One region of the Lysinibacillus sp. UGB7 genome, then DNA from elsewhere that is predicted to be linked to it. Evidence: riboswitches for the same ligand, from Rfam matches in the RefSeq annotation. Region 1 holds a riboswitch; the other holds the start of a gene.
What was found. Region 1 has a riboswitch for cyclic di-AMP ahead of ACOMCU_RS19170 (APC family permease). Riboswitches for the same ligand answer to the same signal wherever they lie in the genome.
Positions count from the first base shown of each region.

Region 1 (11,058 bases):
TGCTTTAATGGCGACATTAGCAGTAGGCAGTCTTGCATTTCTAGCATCATTTTTTGGTGACGGGGTTGTCTATATATGGCTTCTAAATGCCTCAGGTATGTCAGGCTTCATTGCATGGCTCGGTATTGCCTTTAGCCACTACCGTTTCCGTAGAGCTTTTGAGGCTCAAGGCTTAGATTCGAAATTACTACCTTATAAAGCAAAGCTATATCCATTTGGACCAATCTTTGCATTTACGGTTTGTATGATTGTTGTAGTTGGTCAAAACTACACGGCCTTTACAGGTGAAACAATTGACTGGAATGGTGTATTTGTTTCATACATTGGAATACCACTGTTTTTAGCATTATGGATTGGCTTTAAAGTGAAAAATAAAACGAAAATGATTCCGCTTAAGGACTGTGATTTGAAAGTGGAAAAATAGAACATAGCTAAAGGGCTATCCTGTAAGTCATTGTAATATGACGAACGGGATAGCTTTTTTGATTTTATATAAAAATATTACGAATTTCTTTTTTATGGTAAGGTATTATAGATATGGAAAGTTATTATAATCAAAAGGTATTTTTAATGATGAAAAGTTTCTCTTAAGAAGAGGTGCATATTATGCAAAAACATATATTACTAGTAGAAGACGATGAAGCCATTCGAGAAATGGTGGAAAATTTTTTATTGATGGAGGGATATCTCGTTACTTCTGTCTTAAATGGTGAAGAGGCTGTACAACAATGCGTAAGTACTTCGTTTGATTTAGTTATTTTGGATATTATGATACCAAAACTGGATGGATTAGAAGTTTTAAAGATTATTCGTCAAAAAGAAGCACTTCCAATTATTATCATGTCCGCAAAAGATAGTGATGTCGATAAAGCACTCGGATTAGGCTTAGGAGCCGATGATTATATTGCAAAACCTTTTTCAATGTTGGAGTTTTCAGCTAGGGTAAAAGCTGCCATAAGAAGAGCGACAAAGTATGCGCATCATATAGAAGAACAGCAAGATGTATTGATAATTGGTGATTTAACAATTGATATTATCAATTTTTCTGTAGAAAAAAATCAGCAAAAAGTCAAGCTTACCTCAAAAGAGTTTGGCATCTTAAAACTGTTTGCGACTAATTGTAATCGAGTATTTACAAAGCAGCAAATCTATCAACTGATTTGGAATGACGAATACTATGGTGATGAAAATATTATCAATGTCCATATAAGGAGACTACGAGAAAAAATTGAAGATGATCCATCCAATCCCCAATACATTAAAACATTATGGGGAATTGGCTATAAGTTAGAAGGTTGATCGTATGGTTATGTTACTATCTATTATTATTGTATTACTCATCGGAATTACTTGTTTTCAGGTGAAAGACAAGAAAAATCAAAATACAACTATTCATTACATGCGTAAAAAGCTGCAATCCATAATGACTGAACAAACAAATGAAAAAATTCTAGTTTCGACAGCTAATCATGAAACAAAGCAATTACTCAATGCTATGAATACATTACTGGATCATAATCAAAGAATATTGGCTACACATCGGAAAATGGAAGGTTCTATGAAAAAGATGCTGGCTAATATTTCACACGATCTCAAAACGCCGCTAACTGTTGTCCTTGGATATATCGAGATGCTACAACTAGACAAGCCTATAAGCGGTGAAGAGCGACAACGATTGCTCTCAGGGGTTCATGCTAAAACACTGGAAGTATTGAGCATTATCCATACATTCTTCGATCTTGCTAAAATTGAAGCAGGAGACACAGATTATCCAATAACTAAGATAAATGTGAGTGAAATCTGTAGAAAAAACATCCTGTCATTTTACGATATAGTAACGTCTATGGGACTCAAAATAGACATTGCAATACCAGAAACACCTGTTTTTGCACTCGGCAATGAAGAAGCACTGGATAGAATTTTGAACAATTTACTGTCCAATGCACTTGCATATGGCGCAGAAGGGAATGTAATTGGCCTAGTGGTTAGACATGACGACGTCGCTATATATGTTGATGTATGGGATCGTGGGAAGGGTATCGATGAATACCATGTAGATAATGTTTTTGAAAGAATGTATACGCTAGAAGATTCAAGAAATAAATCATTCCAAGGAAGTGGGCTTGGCTTAACGATAACGAAAAGACTTGTAGAAATAATGAATGGCTCCATTCACCTTTCCAGTATCCCCTATGAGAAAACGGTTTTTACTGTTTCTCTAAAAAGAATGATGTATTAAACGAATCTGCTTGTGGAGCTGATAATGCTCTACAGGCTTTTTACTTCATTTAAGAAATAAGTAAGAATCAAGTAATAAAATAGAGAGCTTTACTTTTTATAATAAAGAAAGACACATATTAGGGAGAGGTAAAGATGACTTATATTGTGAAAACAAACCAACTTACAAAAGTATATGAAGGAAAAGAAGTTGCTTCTGACGTCAATATGCATGTGAAGAAAGGGGAGATATATGGTTTTTTGGGTCCCAATGGTGCAGGGAAAACGACTGTAATGAAAATGCTAACAAACCTTACAAAGCCAACAAGTGGGGATATCGAAATCTTCGGCGAAAAATTAACGGATCAATCCTACGAAGTACTAAAAAGAATGGGGACCATTATTGAATACCCAATTTTCTATGAGAAGTTAACTGCCAGAGAAACCCTAGAACTACATTGCGAATATATGGGGTATTACGACAAAAATGAAATTAGTCATGTACTAGATTTAGTAAAGCTAACCAAAACGGATAGCAAGCGTGTAAAAGACTTTTCACTTGGCATGAAACAGCGATTGGGCATTGCACGAGCAATTATTACAAAACCAGAATTACTTATCCTAGATGAGCCGATAAACGGACTTGATCCCATTGGGATCAAAGAGCTCCGTGAGTTATTCGTTATGCTATGTAAAGAATATGGCATAACAATTATTATTTCAAGTCATATTTTAGGAGAAATCGAACTGTTGGCTGACACGATTGGTGTTATTAATAACGGGAGACTAATAACAGAGGTATCAATGGAAACTATCAATCGTAGTCAAACAGATTATATTGAAGTGATTGTGAATGATGGGAAAAAAGCTGCATTTATTTTAGAGAATAAATTAAACATAACCAACTTTAAACTAGTTGCAGAGAACTGCATTCGCATTTATGAAAATTCCACTTCACAAAAGGACATTTCAAAAACATTGATCGAACATGATATAGATATTGAAGGAATCAGCAAGAAAACAAGCTCATTAGAGGATTATTTCTTAAAATTAATTAATGGGGGTGTAGTAAGTGCTTAATTTAATGCGTTTAGAAATGAAAAAATATCAGTTAGGCTCCTATGTAAAAGGTGCTATTATTGCAAATTTCACCATATTAGGCTTTATGTTTCTGATCTTGTTTATCTCGAAAATAGAAGAAGATACTGCGATCGAAAACTACCAGACAGCACTAACGGTCATTGACTCTTTTGTAAGAGGGGTATTTATTGTCTTTGCTGGTACATTAATTGCCAAGCTAATTATTGGAGAATATAAAAATCGAACAATTACTACAGCATTTATGTATCCCATTAAAAGAAAAAATTTAATTGCCGCAAAGCTTGCAATTGTTATCATTTTTACGTTCAGTACCATTGTTATTTCGAATGTGTTTATTACGGCAATATTTTGTTTCATTAGTGCAACCTATCATTTAATTCCAGATACATTAACGAATTCTGTAGTTATGCAACAACTCCCTTCGATGCTTATGAACGCTGTTGCAGCGACAGGCATGTCACTTATTCCTTTGTACTTTGGCATGAAAAAATATTCGATTCCAGCGACAATACTTTCTTCCTTGTTAATTGTCATGGTCGTATCTTCTAATACAGGTAATTTTTCTTTAAATGATATTATAGTTATCCCAATAACATTGGCGATCATTGGGATAGGTGTTGCCTACATATCCATTAGGAATATTGAAAGAGTGGATGTTTAAGGGTGCCTGGCACGCAAACAATTTGCGAACAATTCTGAATATTGATGTTTCAGATACAAGATAATGCCAGGCACTTTAACAATGTTGAATTGTTAGAGCGCCTGGCATTTTTTAAGCAAATATAGTTTCCCATAATAGATATATATTTAACGCAACAACTATTACTACAACAATCCATCCAAGTCCTGTGGTTACGCGATGATTGACAAGGCTGCCCATAATGTCACGCTTACTTGTGAACATTACAAGGGGCACAAGAGCAAAAGCAATACCGAATGATAGAATAACTTGACTTAGCACAAGTGCGTAGGTTGCATTGACGCCAGATGCAATAATGGCAAGTGGGGGAATCATAGTAATTGCTCGGCGTAGGTACAATGGAATTTTTCTTCGAATAAATCCTTGCATAACAACATCTCCAGCTAATGTACCAACAGAAGAACTTGCAAGTCCTGCAATGAGAAGTCCAAGACCAAAGGAAACTGCTGCCATCGGACCAAGTGCATCCCGTAATCCGTTATAGGCTATATCTAGATCCTCTACCACTACACCCTGTGTATGGAACACCGCTGCTGCAATGATTAGCATACTCATATTAATGGCACCAGCAATAATCATTGCTATGACAATATCGATAAACTCAAACCGGAAAATTCGTCGTTTTTCTCCTTCATTTCGCCCAACAATGCGGCTTTGCGTTAATGAAGAATGTAAATAAATCGCGTGTGGCATAACGGTTGCTCCTAAAATCCCTGTTGCAAGTAATAGTGAATCAACACCTTCAAATTGTGGTGTGAAAATGCCTATTGCTACATCGCCCCAATTCGGTTGCGCCAAAAATGTTTGGAACGCAAATGCCAACACAACAATTAACACCATGCCAGAAATGCCTGCTTCAAATGCTCTAAAACCTCTACGTTGTAATTCTAGAATAGCGAATGAGCCGACAGCTGTAATAAGTGCGGCAGGTAGCATCGGAATGTTAAACAATAAGTAAAGGCCAAGTGCTGCCCCAATAAATTCTGCAAGATCCGTTGCGATTATGACTAATTCAGCTTGTATCCATAAAAAGATTGATGTTTTTTTAGAAAAGTTTTCACGTGCGACTTCCGGTAGATTCTTTCCTGTTGCTATACCCAATTTTGCTGATAAAGATTGAATAAGTACAGCCATTAAATTTGAAAATGCGATGACCCACAGAAGTAAATAGCCGTACTGTGAGCCAGCCGTAATATTTGTTGCAAAGTTGCCAGGATCTATATAAGCAACAGCTGCGATGAATGCTGGACCAAGGAAGGGAAGAATGCGTCGCCAGCCTTTGATGTCGCCATCTAAAACTGCTTCTGCTGTCGGCTTTATACTGCGTTTATAAACCATAATGTTCCCTCATTTCAAAAAGTATCCCAAAAGAAATAAAGTTTCCTATAGGAAAAATAATATACTACTATTCTATAGCTAGAAGTGAAAAATGTGAAGTTGTTTGCTCATTTCTTAAAAAAATATAAAATGGCAAAAAACGCATACCTGTTTTTCATTAAGCCATGATGTAACTTTTCTCATCATTTTCTAATTAGACTTTGATACCCTATGTAGTTTACGATGAAAAGAAAAACGGTGAGGAATGACACCACATGACAAATCGAATTTTAATTATAGAAGATGAAGAAAGTATTGCTCGAGTATTACAATTAGAGCTTCAATTTGAAGGCTATCAGGCAGAGATGGCTCATACGGGAACCGACGGCTTGCTAAAGTATCGTGAACAACAATGGGACTTGATTCTTCTCGATATTATGTTACCGGAGATGAGCGGGATTGATGTGTTAAAGCGTATTCGTGCAACAGAGTTACAAACACCTGTCATACTGCTTACCGCTAAAAGTGACGTTGAGGATAAAGTAAAGGGGTTGGATTTAGGGGCAAATGATTATATAACAAAACCTTTTGACATCGAAGAGTTACTCGCCCGCGTTCGAACAGCATTAAGATTTTCACAGAGATCTAAAGGTCAACAAGCATCACAAATGTACGGGCATTTATCTATTGACGAACAAACAAGAGACGTTGTTTATTACGATAAAAATGTGCAACTAACACCACGTGAGTATGACCTGCTTTTATACTTGCTGAAACATCCGAAACAAGTACTAACACGCGAACAGATTTTAGAGGCGGTATGGGGCTACGATTATTATGGCGATACGAACGTTGTGGATGTCTATATTCGCTATGTACGTCAAAAACTTGAAGTTGCTGATGATACACCAATTATCCATACAATCCGCGGTGTTGGCTATGTGTTGAAGGAGCACAAGCATGAGACTTAAAACAAAAATCCATCTACTAACAACTTTATTAATGTTGGTTATATTAGTGGCGACGAATAGTGGCATTTATTTTTTATATGAAAAGTTTGCTTATAATACGGAAGAAAAACAACTCCAGCAGCGTGCAGATGAGCTGAGTATGACACTCAGTCAACTAGATCAAAACACAAATTTGCAACAGGTTTTACGAGCCTATATGCCAACTGACGGAGCGGTTTATATATACGACGGCGAGCAATTGAAGATGAAGGTACAAACGGAACTTAATATGCCAGACGTACCTTACATTACGTTTGATATGCCTGTAATTTGGGCTGACGGTACGGTGGTGCAGGTGGAGCTAATGCAGTCAATGGAAGAAGTAGCAAAAATGATGGGACTGCTAAAAATTATTTTAGTCGTAGTGACCATTGTGGCTGTGATTCCTTTACTTTTGGCAAGCTTAGCGTTAGGTCAATTAATCTTACAGCCGCTTGAACGTTTAAGTCAAACAATGAAAAAGAGCGCTGCTACAGGGCAATATGAAAAAATTGAAATTGCCAATAAAAATAGCGATGAGCTTACTGAAATTAGCCATACATTTAATGGCATGATGGAAAAGCTTGAACAGCATTATCAAAAACAGCAGCAATTTGTGTCAAATGCTTCCCATGAGCTGAAAACACCCATTACGGTTATTGAAAGCTATGCGAAATTACTTTTACGCAGAGGCTTTGATAACAAAGAAGTAACACAAGAATCGCTTCAAGCCATTGTAAATGAATCTACACGTATGCATGAAATGGTACTGCAATTATTAGATCTAGCGAAAAACAAAGAGCATCTCGATGTGCAATGGGTACAACTGGAGCTTGATGAGTTACTGAAAAAAGTTGCCTCACAAATGCAACAAGCTTACCATCGCTCATTTCATGTAGATACAGTGCTGCCAAAATATGTGTATAGTGATGAAAAGATGCTTAAGCAACTCCTTTTCATTTTGCTTGATAATGCTCGCAAATACAGCGAAAGTGAAGTGCAGTTACGTGCAACAGAAATCTCTAGCCATGTCCTTATTACCATTCAGGATTTTGGTGTTGGTATTCCACAAGCACATATTCCACATTTGTTTGAAAGGTTTTATCGAGTAGGTGAGGATCGCAATCGGAAAACTGGTGGAACAGGATTAGGGCTAGCTATTGCACAGGAGCTTGCACAGCAGCTAAACATTACAATTGAGGTCGATAGTGTAGAAGGTGAAGGTTCGTGCTTTACACTGCGTGTACCAAAGGAGGAACAACGATGAAAAAATGGGTGATTCCAATTTTCGTAATAACCTTATTGAGCAGCTTCTTACTCTGGTTTTTACAGAATCGTTTCTTTCATGTAGAACCGCTAAGTGAAGCAGGGGCAGTCATGCGTATCGAGGAACTCTATAGTGGACATGTTGAACAAGTGAAGAAAAAGGGAGACAACTATAAGATCGTATTCTTACGAAATGGCGCTACCTATGCTGTGGAGTTGAATCAGCATACCCAGCAAGTAGCAAATTTAACAGTTAAGGATACTGCGAGTAATTTACTAAATGAAGAACAAATTCGACAACGAGCTTTAGCTCATAGCCCTGGCAAGGTAGAAAGTGTTACATTAACCGATTCAATCTATACGGTACAAGTTAAAAAAGAGGAAATAGAGAAGAAGCTTACGCTTGATGCTTATACTGGAGAAGTGCTGTCAGAGACAGATGTGCAACCGGTGACAGAGCGTGAAAACGGAACAAGTGTGATTTCTGAGCAGCAGGCCATTCAAATTGCCTTACAGCAATTAAATGGTGAGGTCGATTCAGTTGATTTTGAGGAAACAAAAGATGGCGGCTATTATTTAGTGGAGATTGAGACTGACAAGGATGAGGCTGTTTTTCAAATACATGGCGTTTCTGGTAAAGTCATGTCCGTTACTTGGGACAAAGATAATTAACTAGGTCGGAAAAGTTTGCAGAGATTTTTCTCATGAAATTCTAATCTTGCTCTTATTATCCTATCATCTTGCTTTGTTAAGCTGATTATAGATAAAACAAAGGAGAGATGGACATGAAAAAAATCATCGTTATTCCAGCATTAGTCGCTACACTAGGTGTAGGTGCTGTCATTGGTTCAACAACATTATTAACAGGTAATGCACAAGAAAAAAAGGTATTGTCAATGCAAGAAATTGAGAAAAAAGCTCTGGCTGTCGTTAATGGTACGGTGTTTGACATCGAATTCGAAGATAATCACTACCGTTCTATATATGACGTAGAGGTTCGCACAGAAACAGAAGAATATGACTTGAAATTCGATGCCATCACAGGGAAGCTGTTGAAACAAAAAAAAGAACGATTAGATTATGATGATTTTGACGATGACATAGTAGATGACATGGATGTTACATCTTCAGCCATAAAAATTACAAAAGAGCAGGCTATTGAAAAAGCGTTAACAAAAGCAAAAGGTACAGTGACAAAAATTAAACTTGATGATGGTGTTTATGAAATCGACATCAAAGATGGACAACTCGAATCCGAAATTGATATCAATGCATTAACAGGTGAAATTGTCAGTTTTGAACAAGATATAGAAGACTAGTGTGGAAAGCTATCTTAAAAGTGAGCGTATACTTTTAAGATAGCTTTTTACTTATTGAGTCGTCTAGGATTCTTGATAGACTAATGCCACTGAAAAATCATATAAAGAAAAATTTATACTTCCTACACTTTTCTCCTTTACTTTTTAAATTTACAAGCGTAATATGACATCATTATAAAAGTTTCAAATTTCTAAATCGCTGAAGCACTGAACGCGGGGGAACCAATTTTGACGGATTGTATAGGCAATCCTTGGGGTGAATCTCTTTATTATTAAAGACGTAGGGCTACTCATGGTCCGAATCCGACAGCTAACCTCGTAAGCGTTAAGAGCAGAAAAATTGAAGCTTGCAGACAAAAAAACGTCTACAAGTCGTATTTAGTGATGACTTGTAGGCGTTTTTTATCTTCATTCAGCTATCATGTACCAAAAAAAGTCTAAGCGAATATTGATTTAGAAATGAGAAACACACTCTATGAAACTAGAAGGTGTTTAGTATGGGATCTTCATTCAAACGTTATGTGATCGGTAAACCTTTGAAATCCGATGCACTCGGGGAGCAAAAGCTTAGTAAAACAAAGGCGCTTGCCATTTTATCTTCTGATGCATTGTCATCAGTAGCGTATGGACCAGAGCAAATTTTACTAGTGCTTATGACAGTAAGTACTGTGGCTTTTTGGTATTCTTTACCGATTGCGGCCGGGGTGGTAGTACTGCTTGTGGCACTCATTTTATCATATCGTCAGGTTATTTTTGCCTATCCACACGGTGGTGGAGCATATGTAGTTTCTCGGGAAAATTTAGGTGTCAATGCAGGACTTGTAGCGGGGGGTTCACTACTCGTCGATTATATATTAACCGTTGCAGTAAGCGTATCTGCAGGAACAGATGCCATTACTTCGGCCTTCCCAAGTTTGCATGCATATAACGTAGTCATTGCCGTGTTCTTTGTTATTTGCTTAACGCTGTTAAATTTACGTGGTGTTACAGAATCTGCAACAATTTTAGCTTACCCTGTATATCTATTTGTTGCAGTAATGCTTATGTTAATTGGGATAGGGGTTTATAATGTGGCAAGCGGGCAAGTACCAGCAGATTTGCATCCAAAAGTAGGTACACCAGTTGCGGGGATTAGCTTGTTTCTATTATTAAAGGCATTTGCCTCAGGCAGTTCGGCTTTGACAGGTGTAGAAGCAATCTCTAATGCCATACCGAACTTTAAAAATCCTGCTCCGAAAAATGCAGCGAAAACGTTACTAGCAATGGGAGGTATTTTAGCGGTGCTGTTCATTGGCATCGTGAGTCTTGCCTACTTCTATGGAGTGGCACCAAATGCACAGGCAACAGTCGTGTCACAAATTGCAGAGGCGAGTGTTGAGCGCAATGTATTTTACTATATTGTGCAAGGAACAACAGCAATGATATTAGTGCTTGCTGCCAACACGGGTTATTCAGCTTTTCCGTTACTTGCTGTAAATTTATCGAAGGACGGTTTTATCCCAAGAATATTCCAAATTCGTGGGGATCGACTTGGCTATTCGAATGGGATTTTGATGCTTGGTGTCGCAGCAATTGTGTTAATTATTTTGTTTGATGGGGCGACAGAGCATTTAATTCCACTTTATGCAGTGGGTGTTTTTATCCCATTTACATTAGCACAGACGGGTATGATGCGAAAATGGTGGCGCGAAAAGTCAAGTGGCTGGATTGCGAGATTTACCGTAAATACAATTGGTGCAGCCATTTCTTTTATTGTTGCAATGATGTTTTTCGTGACAAAATTAACCCAAGTATGGCCAGTATTTATCTTTTTACCGATCATTATTTGGCTGTTTCATCGTATTAAGCTACATTATGATGCAGTGGGGGAACAGCTTCGATTAGATCATGTAGCATTACCAAATGTAGAGGGCAATGTCTTCATTGTACCTGTTGCGGGTATTACAAAAGTGGTGGAAAATTCATTACACTACGCGCAGTCTTTGAAGGTCGAAAAAATTATTGCTTTCTATGTGGCGTTCAATCAAGCAGACGCAAAAGCTTTTGAAGAGAAATGGAAAGCTTGGCAACCAGATGTGCGGATTGTAACGTACTATTCACAGTATCGTAGCATTACGCAACCATTGAAAAAGTTTATCGACAAGGTGGA
Region 1 is NZ_JBMGUV010000024.1:2,924-13,981, forward strand. Features, by position in the region: gene ACOMCU_RS19120 (amino acid permease) at 1-424, shown strand, start outside; gene ACOMCU_RS19125 (response regulator transcription factor) at 607-1,299, shown strand; gene ACOMCU_RS19130 (sensor histidine kinase) at 1,304-2,239, shown strand; gene ACOMCU_RS19135 (ABC transporter ATP-binding protein) at 2,374-3,297, shown strand; gene ACOMCU_RS19140 (ABC transporter permease) at 3,290-3,979, shown strand; gene ACOMCU_RS19145 (Nramp family divalent metal transporter) at 4,091-5,356, opposite strand; gene ACOMCU_RS19150 (response regulator transcription factor) at 5,611-6,306, shown strand; gene ACOMCU_RS19155 (HAMP domain-containing sensor histidine kinase) at 6,296-7,591, shown strand; gene ACOMCU_RS19160 (PepSY domain-containing protein) at 7,588-8,262, shown strand; gene ACOMCU_RS19165 (PepSY domain-containing protein) at 8,376-8,909, shown strand; cyclic di-AMP (ydaO/yuaA leader) riboswitch at 9,097-9,248, shown strand; gene ACOMCU_RS19170 (APC family permease) at 9,407-11,058, shown strand, end outside.

Region 2 (12,985 bases), on a different contig from region 1:
TGTAGCCAATAGGTTTTCAACATTATTTCCTTGTAATGCTGAAATCGGCACTATTTCTGCGAAGTCGTAGCGTTCCTTATAGCTATCTATTATACCCATTAAAGCATCAGGGTGAACCTGATCAATCTTATTAATCACTAGGAATACCGGAGTAGAGTTACCTTCTAGCAACTCTAAGATGAACTCGTCTCCCTTTCCAAGCTTTTGCTCTGCGTTAACCATGAACATAATTACGTCCACTTCACGCAACGTGTTTTTAGACACCTTTAACATGAAGTCGCCTAACTTGTGCTTTGGTTTATGAATCCCAGGTGTATCGATAAAAACCATTTGGCTATCGTCTGTTGTTAGTACACCTTGTACTTTGTTTCGTGTTGTTTGTGGCTTATCACTCATAATGGCAATTTTTTGACCTATTACTCGGTTTAAAAATGTAGACTTCCCTACATTTGGTCGTCCAATAATTGAGATAAAGCCTGACTTGTAGCCAGTTTTAGTTTCCAGCATTCTCTAAATCCTCCGTTGTGAATGCAAACGGTAGTAATTCGCCAACAGACGTTACCGTAACATCACCTTTTAAATTTGTTAAATAAACAGGCATAGTTGGCGCGCAAAACTCCATCATCACTTGACGGCAAGCTCCACATGGCGCACAAGGGCCATCTGTATCAGCGACAATTGCGATTGCTTCAAAATCATAAATACCCTCTGACACTGCTTTAAAAAATGCCGTACGCTCTGCACAATTGGTCATACTATAGCCTGCATTTTCAATATTACAGCCGTGAATGACATCGCCGTTTTTCGTTAAAAGAGCCGCCCCTACTTTAAATTTTGAATATGGAACATACGCCTTTTCACGAGCTAACTTTGACTCCTCTAATAAAGCATGCATATCAATTGTCATCTACGCTAATTCTCCTCTACATAAAAATCAATTTCGCCTCGACATAATCGTGGCTGACGCTCCGCTTCCAATGGTCTAGTTTTAAATCAGCATAAAGTATGCAACCAGTACTCTATAGCTAACATCCTTATTTTGCATTCTCAAAACGCCATTCTTCGAAGCTTTTACCAACACAATGTTGGTCACACAGGCGAAGCGACGTCCTGTCGCTTCGCCTGTGTTTCTTTCAATACGGAATGAAGTTAAAACCATTTCGGTATAAAGATTAGTAAACCGATTATAGCACTGAATACAGCAAATACAAGTACTGCACCTGCTGCAATATCCTTTGCTTGCTTAGCAAGAGGATGTATAGCTGGTGACGCCAAATCCACCACTCGTTCAATGGCGGTATTTATCATTTCAAGAGCAAACATCAGTGCTATTAATAATAACACAACGTACCATTCTACACGTGATAAACCAGTAAAATAGCCAACAATCAAGACAATGCCAGCACTAAGCACATGCGATTGGAAATTTTGCTCCTTACATGCTGTTAGAATACCTTGAAAGGCAAAGACGAACGAGCGAATATATTTGCGTCCATCCATTTAGTCACGTCCTAATCCGTAAGACTGTAAAATTTCATCTTGCTTCCCGAACATCTTTTTTTCATCCGCTGGTGCCATATGATCATAGCCAAGTAGATGCAAGAAGCCATGCACCGCTAAAAAGCCTAATTCCCGTTCAAACGTATGACCGTATTCCTCAGCCTGCTCTTTCGTACGATCTGTTGAAATGATAATATCTCCTAAAATTCGCGGCATCCCTTCAAATGTCACTTCCATTTCGCCCTCGCCTAATTCTTCTAACGCAAACGAGATAACATCTGTCGGTTGGTTCTTACCACGGTATTCACGATTAATCTCACGAATAGCTTCATTTGTTACAAATGTAACAGATACTTCCGTTTCTGGTTCAATATTTTCAGTTTTCGCCGCATGCTGTAAAAGCTTCTCAACAAGTTCCATATGTTCCGCTGTTACTTCATTTGTTTCATCTGTAAAATCAATTGTTAAAATCATAGATCCTCCTACTTATCTGCCTTTGGGTATTCGATTCGTGAGTGGAAAATCCCATTCAACGTTTCGCAAAGAACTCTCTCTATACATTTTAACTCTTTTATTGAAATATCGCATTCATCAAACTGATTGTCCTGTACACGATCATCAATAATAGCCTTCACTAGCTTGTGAATTTTTTCTGCATTCGGTTCCTTCATCGAACGAACAGCTGCTTCTACACTATCAGCAACACTAATAACCGCTGCTTCCTTCGTTTGTGGCTTAGGACCTGGATATCGGAACTTCGCTTCATCAATGACTTTGCCTTCTTCCTTCGCTTTAAACAGGAAGAACTTTAACAGACTCGTCCCATGATGTTGCAAGGCAATATCAATAATTTCCTGTGGCATTTTGTAGCGTTTTAACATCTCTGCTCCATCCGTCGTATGCGCAATAATAATTTCAGCACTTGTTTCTGGTGGCATCGAATCATGCGGGTTGATACCGGACATTTGATTTTCAATGAAAAAAGATGGTCTTTTCGTTTTTCCGATATCATGATAATAACATCCAACACGCGCAAGTAAGCCATCTGCACCTATTTCTTCACATGCAGCCTCAGCTAAGTTTGCAACCATGACACTATGATGATATGTTCCTGGCGTTTCCATTAGTAATTTTTTCAGTAACGGATGATTTGGATTAGACAGTTCGATTAAACGCAAGGTCGATAATAAGCTAAATGCTGATTCAAAGAATGGCAATAAGCCCATTGTGAGCGCACCAGATAGCAGGGCAGATAATATTGCCGCGCTAAAGTAAAACAATAGCTCAGAAAATCCATATGACGACTGTGTCATGAGTAAATAAAATGCAATAAAAGCCATATTTACAAGTGAAATGACACCGACTGCCTGTAAAATATGCGAGCGTTTTTCGACACTACGCATAAAGAATAGACTCGCAAAGCCTCCGAAGATAATATACAGAGTAATTTCCATTTGCATCACGGATGAATAACCTTCTTGGAAAATGACGCCTGCTGAAGCGGCTGTCATAACTGTAATCAGTATTGCGGCCCGATCATCAGCCAACAATCGCACTAGCATCGTTGCTAATGCTGTCGGGAATAAAAATGCTATGGTCACATCAAAACCACTTGCCACTAAGCTAATAAACTTCATTAAGAGAATCGATAAACTATAGACAATTACTGTAACCAGTAGTGCATTGCGCTTTTTTTGTTCATCTGCTTCCCAGCGTTCAAATAAAATATACATGAATATTAATTGTAGGAAGGTTAAAATGATTAGTCCTGCAATGGGCTTGAAAGAAGCTTTATTACTTACCATTCCGAGAAGTTCGAGTTGTCGATAAGCCTCCGTATCAATTATTTGGCCTTCTTGTACGATGATTTGTCCCTGCAAAATACGAGTAGGCTCAATAGATTCTTTCGCCTGCTCTATTCTGACTTTTGTTTGCTCCTCGTTTATCGTTTCATTCTCTACAATACTTGCACGCCCGATTAAAACGACTGCATTTAATATTTTATCGGGATAGCCTCGCTGCCCACGAATTTTTGTTTCAAGATCATTTTGAGCAGCTAACACATTTTCCGTACGAATTGATTTTTGCAAATAATCTTGCACAAGTTTTGATAGCATTGTGCTCGTTCTCTTTAAATCTGTATCGCTTTGTAGTAATAAACTTTCTAGCTGTCCATCTGTAAAAGTTACTGGTATTTGATCCACATCAATGGATTCTATTTTTTTTTGAAGTTGCGCTACTTGGTCAACTATTGCAACAGGTTCTTTACTGCTCTCAACATCCTTTTTTACTTCAAGGACATAGTCAAATAAAGACGTCACAATAGCGGCGCGTTGTTTGGCGACGTCCTCTGAAAACTGATAGACGGGCGTAACTGCATCTGCTGCTTTTTCTCGCTCTTGTTGTGTCTTAACTGTATCTTCGATTGTTTTAGTAGACCGAACAGTTTCTGGTGCAAGCTGTAATGGTTTAAAATCATATGTAACACCTTTAACATTGCCATACATAAATGCAAACTGTAAGGCTCCGGTTAAGATGAGAACGGCAATCAAAAAATAGCGAAAACCAATAAGCTCAGTAATTTTTCGAAGTTGTTTCTCCATCTGGCACCTCCTCTATCTATGTACTATCATACCAATTCAAAAAACATTTTTCTCGAAAATTGTATAAGAAAGCAAAAAAACAGCTATACAATTTTGCATAGCTGTCACATTTTTTTCCAAATTATAACTTAATTCTCTTAGAAAGCATTTGCCTGCTAACATGATTTTCCGCTTCGCCTTTCGCGCAAACTTAGGTGTACATACCGCTTCGCTTCCGGTACTAAAAATCGGTGCTACTGTCGTGCAGACTTTAGAATTGCGCTTTTGCGCAATCTTTTAATAACGTTGCACCTGCCGTTTCGTTTCACTTCACTTTCGGTGCAGACTTTAGAATTGCGCTTTTGCGCAATTCTAAAGTTGCTGTTCTTCGTAGGCTTGAATGATTTTTGCTACTACTGGGTGGCGAACAACATCGCCTTGCTCTAAAATTTGGAAATAAATCGACTTGACATACTTTAACGTTCGCTCTGCCACGATTAGACCCGAATCCGTATTTTTTGGTAAGTCGATTTGCGTTTTATCGCCTGTGATGACCATTTTTGAACCGAAGCCTAAACGTGTTAAAAACATCTTCATTTGCGGATGCGTTGTGTTTTGAGCTTCATCTAATATCACGAAGGCATCGTCCAATGTACGTCCACGCATATAGGCTAAAGGCGCAATTTCGATCGTACCCCGTTCAATAAGACGTTGTGTTTGTTCCGAACCATAAATGTCATTTAATGCATCATATAGAGGGCGTAAATAGGGATCCACCTTTTCTTTTAAGTCACCCGGAAGAAAGCCTAGAGACTCTCCTGCTTCTACTGCAGGACGCGTTAAAATAATACGCTTTACATGTCCATTTTTTAGCGCTTGTGTAGCCATTACCACCGCTAGATACGTCTTACCTGTTCCAGCTGGCCCAATACCGAAAACAACGTCTTTGTGACGGATTGCTTGTATGTATTCACGTTGACCAATTGTTTTCGCACGAATTGGTTTGCCTTTCGTCGTGCGAGCAATTTCTTCATCGTATAGTTCTGCAAAATATTCAATTGTACCTTTTTGTGTCATTTCAATTGCTGTCGCTACATCACGCTGATCAATATTAATGCCTTTACGAATAACTTTTAAGAGTGCCTGTAAAAGAAATGTCGCTTGTTCTTTAGCGTCTTCCTCACCAGCGAGTTGAATTTGTTCACCACGCGTAATTATATGGACATGTAGTGCCTCTTCAATTAATTTCATATTGGCATCAGAAATACCGAGTAGCATCACCGCTTCGTTTGGATTATCCACTTGTAATACAGTTAAATGTTCAGACATAATCATTCTCCTTGTGAGCCATGTATTGGACTTGCAATGTTTTCATTGACTAAAAATAGAACTTTCCCTTCAACTGTACCATTCACCCACTTCGCCTGTAAAAGGTTTTCTTTCTTGATAATCGTTTTCGGAGGAAGAGATCGTAACATTTTTTCATGGAGTAGCGGCATGAGTAATGAATCTATTTTTGATTCATCCAGTACTACTTGGATCGTCTTTGTTTGTTGCTCTTCAACAATTGAAACGTACGGATCTAGCCAGTTTGGTAATTCTTTTTTTTGAACATAATCAACTTCTTCTTTATGAATGCCCTTTACTATTACACGCCACTGTTTTTGTTGTAACGTTTCCATAGTTAGTTTTGTCGGAATTTTAAATGAACATTCAAGCCAATAATCTGCAAAGACTTCTCCTTTTGCACCGACAAAGACATGGTCATCCCCACTCTCAAGGACTCCACTTACAAGGACATCACCGTCATAAGCAGTATCATTTACTGAAATTTTCCGTTCTCCATTTTGAACATTAAAATGTGTAATAACACCACTTTTCGTAGCTACCAAGTGTGTCGCTAATTTTTCGTTCGTCTGCTCCGTTTGCTTTGGAGATTCCTGAGGTCGTAAAATAACACGCCCCCCATGTTTTTCAATATGAACCCACGCTAGCTGTCGATGCTTTTCTAAGAGCTCCTGCCGTATCTTTGCATCTGTTGGTAATACTTTTTTAGATATAGGCGTTTCTAATTTGAAAGTCTCTTTGAATGTCTCCTCCACCTGCTGCTGTAATTCAGGAGAAGCCGCCTCAATGTCCACACTCCAAATAACCTGTGCACATATTAGTGGTATTAAAATCATTACAAATAAGCCTAGCAGCGTCCAAATCTGCGCTCGAAAAACCTGTAGCTCATCTGCATAATGTACAGTCATTTTGAGTCGATAACGGCTACGTATGCGACGAATCTTTGTTAAATAACGCATATTTGTTTCAAATGTTACTTCTTGCTCTCGAAATACAACACGCTTTAACGGAACATGTTGTGCATGCAATGTTTGAATAAAAGGATGAACATTTTCATGGCGCTTTATACGTATGATGATTGGCCGATTATTCCACATTGTCGCTCACACCCATATCTTTTGTCATTTTTACATGTAGTTCTTGTAAATCATCAATTGAAAGATGGAGCATTTCTTCTTTGATGGCGTTTATATCCACGGATTTTCCACGCACAGTAATATGATAATCTGCATAGATAAAGGAACAGGATGTAGCATCTGCATGTAAGAAACGATATGGACCGATTATTTTTAATGTTTCAAACTGTGATAATTCAAGTAGTGGCGTTAATTGAAATAATTTTTTCATAAAAAATGCCTCCTTCTTCGGCAATATATGCGCCAAAAAAGGAGGACATGCTAGTTATTTTCTTTTTGCTTTTGGCGGACCTAACACTTCTGCCATTACCACAGCCTGCATAAATGCCTTTTTAGAAGTTGGTAACTGAAAATTCTTTTCCGTCCCCGCTACATGTACTTCTTTTTTCCCAGCGGCCAATCGACCAATACTTGATCGATTAGAGGTACGACTTGATGGCTCAGTCGGAATAAGCGGAGGCGCCACATAGCTTGGCATTTGTTCTCTCACTTTTTCTTCCGCTGGCTTTACATGTACTTCACGCGCTTCTACCTTAGGACGTTCCGCCTCCGTATTTCCTAAAAACTCACGAGCAAAATCCTCAAAACTCTGCCTTTTCATAGTTGGACGTTGTGGTTTCGTCTCCTCTGATTTCATAATGACAGGCGGTTGTGGCTGCTCATCCTTATTAAAAGGAGGCATTTGCTTTTGTTCTTTGTTATTTTTTGATTTACTGAAAAGAGAGCTGACTATGGCAATAATCGCAAATATTATTAATTGTTCCATTTGGTAGTACTGCTCCTTTCCGTATTTTATGCTTTCGGTTCATTTGTCTCTGGTTTATCCGAACTCACCTTAGAAATGGAGTCACGCATAGCTGTGTCTGCTTGAATATTGCGGTAGTTCATGTAGTCCATAATACCAAGGTTACCTGAGCGCAAAGCTTCTGCCATCGCTTGTGGTACCTCTGCCTCCGCTTCTACTACTTTTGCCTTCATCTCTTGAACGCGCGCAATCATTTCTTGCTCATTTGCTACAGCCATTGCCCGACGTTCCTCAGCCTTCGCTTGGGCGATGTTTTTATCGGCCTGCGCTTGCTCAATTTGTAGTTCCGCACCAATATTTTTACCTATATCAACATCCGCAATATCAATCGATAAGATTTCAAAAGCTGTTCCAGAGTCTAAGCCTTTTGAAAGTACTGTTTGTGAAATCATATCTGGATTTTCTAATACTTCTGTATGATGTGTAGCAGAACCAATTGTCGATACAATCCCTTCACCAACACGTGCAACAATTGTTTCCTCACCAGCACCACCGACTAAACGTTCAATGTTAGCTCGCACAGTAATACGTGCTTTTGCTTTTACTTCGATACCATTCATAGCAACACCCGAGATAAATGGCGTTTCAATTACTTTTGGGTTAACAGACATTTGTACTGCTTCTAATACATCTCGCCCTGCTAAGTCAATGGCTGCACAACGTTCAAATGATAACTCAATATTTGCACGATGCGCTGCAATTAATGCATTAACAACACGGTCAACATTACCACCTGCTAAATAGTGACTTTCTAGTTGATTAATCGTAACAGGTAAACCTGCTTTATGTGCTTTAATTAACGGATTAACAATACGTGATGGAATTACCCGACGTAAACGCATCCCGATTAATGTGAAAATACTAACACGTACGCCTGCTGCTAGTGCAGAAATCCATAGTGCCACTGGTACAAAAGTAAAAAATACTGCTAGAACTATGAATAATAATACTAGCCCGACTACTGGCCCAATTAGAGCTAAATCAAAACCCATTTATAATTCCTCCATCTCTTTGTCTGTTGGTCTCACGACAATGCGTGAGCCTTCTACTTTAATGATTTCTACATACTTACTAGCATCGACATAGCCACCTTCTGATACTACATCAATACGCTCACTACCAAACTGCATCGTACCTGCTGGACGGAGTGGTGTCATCGTTTTACCCACTTTCCCAAGCAATTCTGTACGATTAACGTTAGACACATAACCTTCTTCCGTCGTTGTCGCATCCTTCAGGACAAGTTTGTTAAAAACATGCATTTTTTTTCCGAAAAATTTCATCAGGATCACCATTCCTATTATTGCTACTACGAGCGCAATGCAAATCGCCACGACCATTTGCATCATGTTTGCACCTGCCAGTAACAAACTAAGTAATATAAGCACGCCACCTAAAATACCAACAATGCCTCCGGGGACAAAAAACTCCGCAATGACAAGCGCTAATCCAGCAATAAATACAAGTAATGTTTCATAGCCCGCAAATCCTGCCACCATATGACCGAAGAAAAATAATCCCAGTGCCGATAATCCCATTATACCTGGAACACCGAACCCTGGCGAATACAGCTCCATAATAAGACCCAAGCTCGCAATCGACAGTAAAATTGGTACAATGATTGGGTTCGTAATAAAACGAGCTATCTTTTCAGCGAAGGTTGGCTCAATAGGTACAATATCATTACCTTTTAAATCTACTTTCACTAGCAGCTCTTGAAAATTCGAAACAGTGCCTTCGGAATAGCCAACTTCTCGCGCTTCTGCAGCTGATAATGTTAATAAATTTTCGCCACCTGCTCGAAACTCTGGTAAATCAATAGTTGCATCCGCCATAGCTAGGGCATATTGCGGATTACGATTGGATGTTTCTGCTGCCGCTTGCATTTGTGCTAGCCACGCACTATGCGCCTTTAAATCCGCCGCATTCCCTGCCGAGTCAATAACCGCCGCTGCTCCAATCGTACCATTTGGCACCATATAGATTTCATCTGCATGTAAGGCTAAAAAAGCACCGGCTGAATGCGCATCTTTGTTAATGTAAGCAATCGTGCGAATAGACGTTGCATCCATAAGCATGGCGATGTCACTTGCTGCATTGACGAATCCCCCAGGCGTATGTATGTCGAGTATGATCGCTTCCGCATAATTTTCCTCTGCCTCTTTAAAAGCTCGTTCTAAAAATGCGTGAAGACCTCGTTCGACTTCATCATGAATAGGTACGTGGTACACTTTGCTACTCGCAAAAGCCGATGTCAATGGAAACGCTACCAAAAAAGTCATCCATATAACAATTAAATAGCTAAGAATCCTCCTTTTTCGCATCTTTTTCCCTCCCTTCTAACATGCTTCTCTTCTGTATATACGTCTGACTTTGTAAATAGTTTCACAAATTTTTATTTTTATTATACAGTGAAACGTTTATGAGTGGGAGGTTTTTCAATTCCTTGCGATTTCCATGAACTTAAGCTAAAAACCCAATGTCGTTAGGTGAATCACTACCTTTTTTGGGGTTATACTTTCGGAGGTCGTAGCAATCGGTCGACTATGATAAATAAAAAGCCGAATGAAATCAAAGATGACTTCATTCGGCTTCAGCAATATGTACTGCAAAATAGAGCAACATGTAAAATACCTGGAATTAATCATCGTTAAGATTAACTCCAGGTATATCATTGTCTGCTCAGTGAACCATAAGATTGCGTGTTATGAACGTAGGGATTTTTAATGGGAAATTAAATTACCACTTACGTTTACGTGCAGCTTCTGATTTCTTTTTACGTTTTACACTAGGTTTTTCGTAGAACTCGCGCTTTCTAACTTCTTGAATTGTACCACTTTTTGATACAGTACGTTTGAAGCGGCGAAGAGCATCTTCAAGCGATTCGTTTTTGCGAACGACAGTTTTTGACATCTCTCTTTCCCTCCCTCCGAACACACGTCAATACACAAATAGGCAAATAACCAACTGTTGTGTACTAAAGAATTATACCGTATTGTCTAATAATGGTCAATAGAAAGAATTCGAATTATTTTCGAGAATTTATAATCAGTGTTTGGACAAGAATAAATACATATGCTTTAGCTAAACACTTAGGGGTTTACAAAAAATAGAATATGGGCGTAGAATAATCACATTCAATTTCATATCGGCCTAATCTCAGTATTGGGAACGGAGGAACCATTTTTTGGGGGTTAATTCTGCAAATTGTAGAAGGGATGAGAAACTCTTTCGCCATCCTACCCGTCAGCTAACTTCGTCGGCTAAAGCGAAGGAGGTCATGAAGACCACCAGTATTTAGTTTGCTTATTTGTTATGCCTAAATTATCCGCATTCTAAAATACATAGACGATGGTCTTTTCTTATGCCTATAAACAACTAAATAATAATAATTTTACAGATTACTGAGTGGATATCCGCTTTTTAGTGTCCATTAATGAGGAGATAACCATGAAAAAAATTAAGGACTATCTGAATCCGCCCAAAGTTCTTGTGCTAGGCTTTGCAACGATTATTTTTATCGGGGCACTCTTACTAACTCTTCCTCTAGCTACTGAAGACGGAAAGGGTCTGTCATTTTTAGATGCTTTATTCACAGCTACCTCTGCAACATGTGTAACGGGGCTTATCGTTGTAGACACTGGTGATACCTTTTCTACGTTTGGTGAGTTGGTTATTCTAGCCCTCATACAAATTGGCGGCTTAGGTTTTATGACATTTGCAACGTTTTTATTTTTACTATTAGGAAAAAAGATTTCTCTAAAAGAAAGACTGCTGTTAAAAGAGGCGTTTAATAACATCTCGATAGCTGGACTTGTAAAATTAGTTAAAAGAATACTAATTTTCACTGTAGTTATTGAATTAATTGGTGGGATTATTTTATCCATTCGCTTTTCATTTGATATGGAATTAGCTACAGCTATTTATTTTGGTTTTTTCCACTCTATATCCAACTTTAATAATGCTGGTTTTGATTTAATGGGAGGTTTTAAAGGTCTGACTGCTTATGTAGATGACCCATTTGTTGTTTTGACTATTTGTGCACTTATTACCATTGGTGGGTTAGGGTTTATCGTTATGAATGAATTGTATGAATATCGCGATACTCGACGTTTATCCGTACATTCCAAGATCGTTTTGTTTACGACGATGGTTTTAACAGTAGGGTCTACCCTGTTAATCTTCTTGTTTGAATATGATAATAGCAAAACAATAGGTCCTTTAACTGAATGGGGGAAAATATTAGGTTCGTTTTACCAGGCGGTTACACCAAGAACGGCAGGATCAAATACTCTTTCTATCGGTGATTTAACGCATTCCACGCTATTTTTAATAATTTTGCTCATGTTTATCGGAGGAGGTTCTGGTTCTACTGCAGGGGGTATTAAAATTACAACCTTTGCCGTTTTAGTAGCCACGCTCTGGTCACAAATTAGGGGGAAGGAAGATGTGGTCTTATTTAGACGTAGAATTGTAGTGGAGACGATTCTAAAAGCATTGACGGTAACCATGTGTGGGATGATTATCGTTGTACTTGTCACCATATTGCTTAGTATCACAGAACAAGGTCACAACTTTATCCTGTATTTATTTGAAGCAACTTCAGCATTCGGTACAGTTGGACTTTCTATGGGATTAACTCCTGAATTAACTCCCTTTGGTCGAATACTCATCATATTTACCATGTTTGCAGGTAGATTAGGGCCATTGACTATTGCTTTCGCTATTACAAAACGGAGAAAATCACAAGCTTATCGACATCCAAAAGGAAATATCATGATTGGTTAACTACATGCAAGGAGCGCTGACTATTATGACCATAAAACAATATGCTGTAATCGGTTTAGGAAGATTTGGAACAAGTGTAGCACGGAGATTACATGAAGCAGGACAGGATGTTCTAGGGATTGATGTTAATGAAGAAAGGGTCGAGGATGCTGAATTCTTTGTGACACATGCGGTCGTAGCTGATACGACTGAAGAAAAGGCTTTAACCTCCATAGGAATTACAAATTTCGATTGTGTCATCGTCGCCATAGGGAACGATATGCAATCTAGTATTTTGACAGTTTCATTACTAAAAGAGCTTGGCATAAAAAAAGTAATTGCTAAGGCACTTGGGAAAAGACATGGGCAAGTGTTAGACAAAGTCGGAGCTGACTGGATTATCTACCCTGAGAGGGATATGGGTGAACGGGTTGCCAATCAACTCCTCTCCCCTAATATGTTAAATTATATTGAATTGTCTAAGGAATATAGTGTAGAAGAAATCATGATTCCTTCTAAGATGGCTGGAAGAAACTTACGTGATTTAGACATTCGGGCTAAATACAATGTTAGTGTCATCGCCATTGTTCGAAAAGGAACAATCATCATTTCTCCATCTCCCGAACAGATTATCGAAGAGGAAGATTTATTAGTGATGATTGGCCATAGATCCGATCTCGCATTATTTGCAAATATAGAATAAAGAAAAATAGAAATATCTATATGAACCGTTGATTTCCACTACGGCGGACTCTTTTCGCGGGCATTGCTTCAGTCTCCTCGTCGCTATGCTCCTGCGGGGTCTTTCGCTCATGCTATTCTATGCAGAAGTCGCCGCCTGCGCTCCA
Region 2 is NZ_JBMGUV010000047.1:142-13,126, reverse strand. Features, by position in the region: gene era (GTPase Era) at 1-507, opposite strand, end outside; gene ACOMCU_RS25750 (cytidine deaminase) at 494-907, opposite strand; gene ACOMCU_RS25745 (diacylglycerol kinase family protein) at 1,150-1,500, opposite strand; gene ybeY (rRNA maturation RNase YbeY) at 1,501-1,974, opposite strand; gene ACOMCU_RS25735 (HD family phosphohydrolase) at 1,983-4,103, opposite strand; gene ACOMCU_RS25730 (PhoH family protein) at 4,455-5,411, opposite strand; gene ACOMCU_RS25725 (sporulation protein YqfD) at 5,414-6,526, opposite strand; gene ACOMCU_RS25720 (hypothetical protein) at 6,516-6,776, opposite strand; gene ACOMCU_RS25715 (hypothetical protein) at 6,831-7,331, opposite strand; gene floA (flotillin-like protein FloA) at 7,358-8,362, opposite strand; gene ACOMCU_RS25705 (NfeD family protein) at 8,363-9,694, opposite strand; gene rpsU (30S ribosomal protein S21) at 10,110-10,283, opposite strand; cyclic di-AMP (ydaO/yuaA leader) riboswitch at 10,511-10,650, shown strand; gene ACOMCU_RS25695 (TrkH family potassium uptake protein) at 10,821-12,158, shown strand; gene ACOMCU_RS25690 (potassium channel family protein) at 12,184-12,840, shown strand.
Region 2: linked by a shared signal. The riboswitch ahead of ACOMCU_RS25695 (TrkH family potassium uptake protein) and the one ahead of ACOMCU_RS19170 (APC family permease) in region 1 are both predicted to bind cyclic di-AMP.